3 regions of the Rhodococcus sp. 06-1460-1B genome follow, and region 3 is predicted to be linked to each of the others. Evidence: riboswitches for the same ligand, from Rfam matches in the RefSeq annotation. Region 3 holds a riboswitch; each other region holds the start of a gene.
What was found. A riboswitch is a leader RNA that binds a small molecule or an ion and turns the genes downstream of it on or off. The one in region 3 is predicted to bind S-adenosylmethionine.
Positions count from the first base shown of each region.

Region 1: another riboswitch for S-adenosylmethionine. It lies ahead of CH268_RS26420 (bifunctional o-acetylhomoserine/o-acetylserine sulfhydrylase); the one in region 3 lies ahead of CH268_RS14605 (aminotransferase class V-fold PLP-dependent enzyme).
Region 2: another riboswitch for S-adenosylmethionine. It lies ahead of CH268_RS15360 (aminotransferase class V-fold PLP-dependent enzyme); the one in region 3 lies ahead of CH268_RS14605 (aminotransferase class V-fold PLP-dependent enzyme).

Region 1 is NZ_NOYS01000043.1:270,345-272,604, reverse strand. It holds gene CH268_RS26425 (MFS transporter) at 1-701, opposite strand, end outside; SAM riboswitch class IV at 1,073-1,195, shown strand; gene CH268_RS26420 (bifunctional o-acetylhomoserine/o-acetylserine sulfhydrylase) at 1,350-2,260, shown strand, end outside.
Region 2 is NZ_NOYS01000026.1:189,686-191,945, reverse strand. It holds gene CH268_RS15360 (aminotransferase class V-fold PLP-dependent enzyme) at 1-898, opposite strand, end outside; SAM riboswitch class IV at 953-1,068, opposite strand; gene CH268_RS15355 (Pls/PosA family non-ribosomal peptide synthetase) at 1,264-2,260, shown strand, end outside.
Region 3 is NZ_NOYS01000026.1:29,305-31,564, reverse strand. It holds gene CH268_RS14610 (Pls/PosA family non-ribosomal peptide synthetase) at 1-1,028, opposite strand, end outside; SAM riboswitch class IV at 1,224-1,339, shown strand; gene CH268_RS14605 (aminotransferase class V-fold PLP-dependent enzyme) at 1,394-2,260, shown strand, end outside.

The DNA.
Region 1 (2,260 bases), on a different contig from region 3:
GGAACCAGTGCACGGGCAAGGCCTGCGACGTCGGTCAGGGTCGACGCGATGTAGGTGTACACCGCGAACATGCCGCCGAATCCGACGATGCCGACGAACAGGGTCATCCACACCTGGCCACGGCGGAGGGCACCGAGCTCGGTGATCGGGCTGGTGGTCGGCATGGCGTCGAGTCGCGGCATCCACAGGACGAGTGCACTGACGGTGAGCAACCCGATCACGGCGACGAGGGCGAATGCGCTTCGCCACCCGAGGGCCTGGCCGATCCAGGTCGCCACCGGTACACCGACGACGTTCGCCACCGATAGACCCATCATCACCATCGCGACGGCCTTGGCTCGTTTGCCCGGCTCAGCGAGGTGCGCCGCCACCAGTGCGGCAACGCCGAAATACGCGCCGTGCGGCAGACCGGCCACGAACCGGGAGGCCACCAACTCGTTGAAACTCGGCGCGAAGACCGTCCCGAGATTGCCGAGAGTGAACGCCACCATCAGCGCCAGCAACAACATGCGCCGAGGAACACGCGCCGCAAGAGCGGCGATTGTCGGCGCACCGACGACGACGCCGAGCGCGTAGGCGGAGATCATGTGGCCGGCCGACGGCTCCGATATTCCCATCGTCGTCGCGATGTCCGGGAGCAGGCCCATCGACGCGAATTCGGTGGTGCCGATGCCGAAGCCGCCGATGGACAGGGCCAGCATGGCGAGCCTGCGGCGGGTCGAGTGCGGTCGATGGCCGACGCTCAACCCACTCGACACCTTGCCGCGCACGGCGCTGACGTTTCTGGCGAGAGCGGAATCGGTGACAGTCACAGCAGAACAACCTTCGTAAGCAATCGGATTACAGAGCGGGCCAGGGGCTGGTGGATCGACGACCTGGTAAATCGACGACCTGGTGGATCGATTCAGTACAGCCCGACCGGACGGCACAACGTTCGTCGTGTTCATTGTCTTCCCCGAGGCGACTCGTTTTCGAGTCGTCGGGCGGTGATTGTCCTCACCAGAGCATCTGCTCGAGGGTCGTGAGCGCCCTCGTTCCCCCGAGACACCCGTACCCGCTAAGATTCCTGCCAGGTCATGAGTGCCAGCATCGAGCCCCGGCTTGCTGGCCGGCAACCCTCCAACCGCGGTGGGGTGCCCCGGGTGAACGACCAGGCCGATGCAACACATCCGTGTCGTATCGACAAGCGCGGGTCCGCTCCGAAGCGGACCCACTGATCTTCGGTCCCCACGGGCCGAGGCATGTCAGGAGGTTCTCATGTGTTGCTGTACCGATACGCCCCGTAACGCTCGAGTTCTCGAGCTTCATTCGACAGAAAACACGTCTGAGAAAACGGAGTATCACCAGCCATGACCGATTCGACCCCCGACGTCGTCGACGCCACCGGAGCACCCACCGAGGATCCGTTCACCGATCCCGCAGCCGACTGGAGCTTCGAGACCAAGCAGATCCATTCGGGTCAGACACCGGACGGCACCACCAGGGCTCGTGCGTTGCCCATCTACCAGACCACCTCGTACACGTTCGACAACACCGATCACGCGGCCGCACTGTTCGGCCTGGCGGAACCGGGCAACATCTACACCCGCATCATCAACCCCACGCAGGATGTCGTCGAGCAGCGCATCGCCGCTCTCGAAGGGGGCGTCGCAGCGCTTCTGCTCGCGTCGGGCCAGGCAGCAGAAACGTTCGCCATTCTCAATCTCGCCGAGGCGGGCGATCACATCGTCTCGAGCCCGCGGCTCTACGGCGGCACGTACAACCTGTTCCATTACACGCTTCCGAAGCTGGGGATCACCGTCTCGTTCGTCGACGATCCGGACGATCTCGAGCAGTGGCGCGCGGCCATCACACCGTCGACCAAAGCGTTCTACGGTGAGACGATCTCCAACCCGAAGAACGACGTTCTCGATATCCCCGGCATTTCGGCGATCGCCCACGAGAACGGCATTCCGCTGATCGTCGACAACACCGTCGCGACGCCGTACCTGCTGCAGCCGCTGAAGCACGGTGCCGACATCGTGGTGCACTCGGCGACGAAGTACCTCGGCGGTCACGGCACGGCGATCGCGGGCGTCATCGTCGACGGCGGAACGTTCGACTGGACGCAGGGCCGTCACCCCAACTTCACCACCCCGGATCCGAGTTACCACGGTGTCGTCTTCGCCGATCTCGGCGCTCCGGCCTTCGCCCTGAAGGCGCGGGTGCAGTTGTTGCGTGACATCGGGGCTGCTGTGTCACCCTTCAATGCGTTCCTGAT
Region 2 (2,260 bases), 160 kb from region 3:
CCCGCTCGTGCGCCGTCGCGGCATCCTCGTCGAACGACGCGATGGCCTCGCACGCCGCCGCCAGCGCGGCGACTCCGAGCACGTTGGGCGTTCCCGCCTCGTGACGCTGCGGTGCGGGAGCCCAGTCGGTGTGCTCGATCGTCACACTGCGCACGGCACCGCCGCCGGCCAGGTGGGGCTCGCCCGCGTCGAGCCAATCACGGCTTCCCACAAGCACACCCGCGCCGAACGGGGCGTAGAGCTTGTGACCGGAGAACGCCAGATAGTCCACACCGAGTGCGGCGATGTCCACTCGACGGTGCGGAACGAGCTGTGCGCCGTCGACGACGATCCGGGCACCGTGGCGATGCGCGAGATCGGCCAGTTGCTCGATGGGGAGCACTTCGCCGGTGACGTTCGATGCACCCGTGATGGCCAGTAGCGCAGCAGGTTTCGCAGCCAGTTCGGAGTCGAGCCGGGCGAGCGTTTCGGCCAGCGTCGATGCCGCGACCACCACTCGGCGATTGCGCCACGGCAAGAGGTTGGCGTGGTGTTCGATATCGAGCACCACGGTATCCCCCGGCACGCACGCGGCCAACAGATTGAGCGAATCGGTGGTGTTGCGTGTGAACACGACCACTGAATTCGTCTGTGCACCAACGAATTCAGCCACGGTCTCACGCGCCTTCTCGTACGCCGCGGTGCACACCCGAGACGCGTAGCCGGCCCCGCGGTGCACGCTCGAATAGAACGGCAGCAACTCCGCGATCCGATCGGTCACTGCGGACAGCGCAGGCGCGCTGGCCGCGTAATCGAAATTGGCGTAGGTGCACGTGCCGCCGTGAACCAACGGAACCTGCAACTCCGTGCCGGAAACAGGGGCAAAAGGGGTGCAGGGACGGGAAAGTACAGACGTCATGACAGATCAAGCCCTCACGTTCGAGGGACCCGCAACGGAAGATATTCGTGAACGAGTCCGCGCTTGCCGCACCGATTGTTCGGTGTCAGCCTGGTCGTCACCCGGAGCACCCCACCGCGAAGGAGGGTTGCCGACCAGCAAGCCGGGGCTCGATGCTGGTACTCGTGACCGTGGTCAAGACACTGGCAAACCCGCCACGGTTTTGTCAAGCCGGGGATCGCTCCGACACAGCAGTAGGATTTCCGCGGTGGGAAGGCGCGCTCGTTCACCTGCTGGCAAACAGAACGTGAGATAACCAACGGCGCTGCTTTCCCCAGCACCACAAGAGTCATCTGCCAACGAACGAGAAGGACACCCGGTTGCCTGTGCACCAAGAGAACGATCTGCCGGGTTCGAGCACGGATATCGCACCTGCTCCGGCCGCGTTTCTCCGCTCGCCCCTTGCCCCGCCGGCCCGCACACTGATCGACGTACTGCAGGAGACCGCCGATCGCTTCCCGGATGCACCCGCGATCGACGACGGGACGGTGTCGGTCAGCTACGCCGAACTGCTGGACGACATCGCTGAGGGCGCCCAGTGGCTCGCCGACGCCGGTGTCCGGCGCGGCGACCGCGTCGGCATCAGGATGCCGTCGGGGTCCTTCTCGCTCTATGTCGCGATTCTGTCGATCCTCGACGTCGGGGCTGCGTACGTACCCGTCGACGCCGACGATCCGGAAGAGCGCGCCGAATTGGTCTTCGGTGAGGCGCAGGTGACGGCCATCGTCACTGCGGGCGGAATCGCTGCCGGCACCGCGCCGAAACAGAATGCGCCCGAACTGGGTGCCGGTACTCCGGTGCCCGAGCTGCCCACACCCGAGGACGACGCGTGGGTGATCTTCACCTCGGGTTCGACCGGAACCCCCAAAGGTGTTGCAGTCAGCCACCGTAACGCCGCGGCGTTCGTCGACGCCGAGGCCCGCATGTTTTTGCAGAAGGATCCGCTGGGTCCGGGCGACCGAGTGCTCGCCGGTCTGTCGGTGGCATTCGACGCCTCCTGCGAGGAGATGTGGCTGGCGTGGCGGCACGGTGCCTGTCTGGTGCCCGCGCCGCGGTCGTTGGTGCGGTCCGGTTTCGATCTGGGGCCGTGGCTCGTCTCCCGCGACATCAGTGTCGTTTCGACGGTGCCCACGCTCGCGTCGCTGTGGCCCGCAGTAGCGCTGGAAGCGGTGCGGCTGCTCATCTTCGGCGGCGAGGCCTGCCCGCCGGAGCTGGCCGAGCGGCTCGCCGTCGAGGGCCGCGAGGTCTGGAACACGTACGGTCCCACCGAGGCGACGGTCGTCGCCTGTGCGGCGATCATGGACGGCAAGGGCCCTGTCCGGA
Region 3 (2,260 bases):
GCCAGGTCCCACCCGTCGAGGGGAAGGCCGATCCGGACAGGGCCCTTGCCGTCCATGATCGCCGCACAGGCGACGACCGTCGCCTCGGTGGGACCGTACGTGTTCCAGACCTCGCGGCCCTCGACGGCGAGCCGCTCGGCCAGCTCCGGCGGGCAGGCCTCGCCGCCGAAGATGAGCAGCCGCACCGCTTCCAGCGCTACTGCGGGCCACAGCGACGCGAGCGTGGGCACCGTCGAAACGACACTGATGTCGCGGGAGACGAGCCACGGCCCCAGATCGAAACCGGACCGCACCAACGACCGCGGCGCGGGCACCAGACAGGCACCGTGCCGCCACGCCAGCCACATCTCCTCGCAGGAGGCGTCGAATGCCACCGACAGACCGGCGAGCACTCGGTCGCCCGGACCCAGCGGATCCTTCTGCAAAAACATGCGGGCCTCGGCGTCGACGAACGCCGCGGCGTTACGGTGGCTGACTGCAACACCTTTGGGGGTTCCGGTCGAACCCGAGGTGAAGATCACCCACGCGTCGTCCTCGGGTGTGGGCAGCTCGGGCACCGGAGTACCGGCACCCAGTTCGGGCGCATTCTGTTTCGGCGCGGTGCCGGCAGCGATTCCGCCCGCAGTGACGATGGCCGTCACCTGCGCCTCACCGAAGACCAATTCGGCGCGCTCTTCCGGATCGTCGGCGTCGACGGGTACGTACGCAGCCCCGACGTCGAGGATCGACAGAATCGCGACATAGAGCGAGAAGGACCCCGACGGCATCCTGATGCCGACGCGGTCGCCGCGCCGGACACCGGCGTCGGCGAGCCACTGGGCGCCCTCAGCGATGTCGTCCAGCAGTTCGGCGTAGCTGACCGACACCGTCCCGTCGTCGATCGCGGGTGCATCCGGGAAGCGATCGGCGGTCTCCTGCAGTACGTCGATCAGTGTGCGGGCCGGCGGGGCAAGGGGCGAGCGGAGAAACGCGGCCGGAGCAGGTGCGATATCCGTGCTCGAACCCGGCAGATCGTTCTCTTGGTGCACAGGCAACCGGGTGTCCTTCTCGTTCGTTGGCAGATGACTCTTGTGGTGCTGGGGAAAGCAGCGCCGTTGGTTATCTCACGTTCTGTTTGCCAGCAGGTGAACGAGCGCGCCTTCCCACCGCGGAAATCCTACTGCTGTGTCGGAGCGATCCCCGGCTTGACAAAACCGTGGCGGGTTTGCCAGTGTCTTGACCACGGTCACGAGTACCAGCATCGAGCCCCGGCTTGCTGGTCGGCAACCCTCCTTCGCGGTGGGGTGCTCCGGGTGACGACCAGGCTGACACCGAACAATCGGTGCGGCAAGCGCGGACTCGTTCACGAATATCTTCCGTTGCGGGTCCCTCGAACGTGAGGGCTTGATCTGTCATGACGTCTGTACTTTCCCGTCCCTGCACCCCTTTTGCCCCTGTTTCCGGCACGGAGTTGCAGGTTCCGTTGGTTCACGGCGGCACGTGCACCTACGCCAATTTCGATTACGCGGCCAGCGCGCCTGCGCTGTCCGCAGTGACCGATCGGATCGCGGAGTTGCTGCCGTTCTATTCGAGCGTGCACCGCGGGGCCGGCTACGCGTCTCGGGTGTGCACCGCGGCGTACGAGAAGGCGCGTGAGACCGTGGCTGAATTCGTTGGTGCACAGACGAATTCAGTGGTCGTGTTCACACGCAACACCACCGATTCGCTCAATCTGTTGGCCGCGTGCGTGCCGGGGGATACCGTGGTGCTCGATATCGAACACCACGCCAACCTCTTGCCGTGGCGCAATCGCCGAGTGGTGGTCGCGGCATCGACGCTGGCCGAAACGCTCGCCCGGCTCGACTCCGAACTGGCTGCGAAACCTGCTGCGCTACTGGCCATCACGGGTGCATCGAACGTCACCGGCGAAGTGCTCCCCATCGAGCAACTGGCCGATCTCGCGCATCGCCACGGTGCCCGGATCGTCGTCGACGGCGCACAGCTCGTTCCGCACCGTCGAGTGGACATCGCCGCACTCGGTGTGGACTATCTGGCGTTCTCCGGTCACAAGCTCTACGCCCCGTTCGGCGCGGGTGTGCTTGTGGGAAGCCGTGATTGGCTCGACGCGGGCGAGCCCCACCTGGCCGGCGGCGGTGCCGTGCGCAGTGTGACGATCGAGCACACCGACTGGGCTCCCGCACCGCAGCGTCACGAGGCGGGAACGCCCAACGTGCTCGGAGTCGCCGCGCTGGCGGCGGCGTGCGAGGCCATCGCGTCGTTC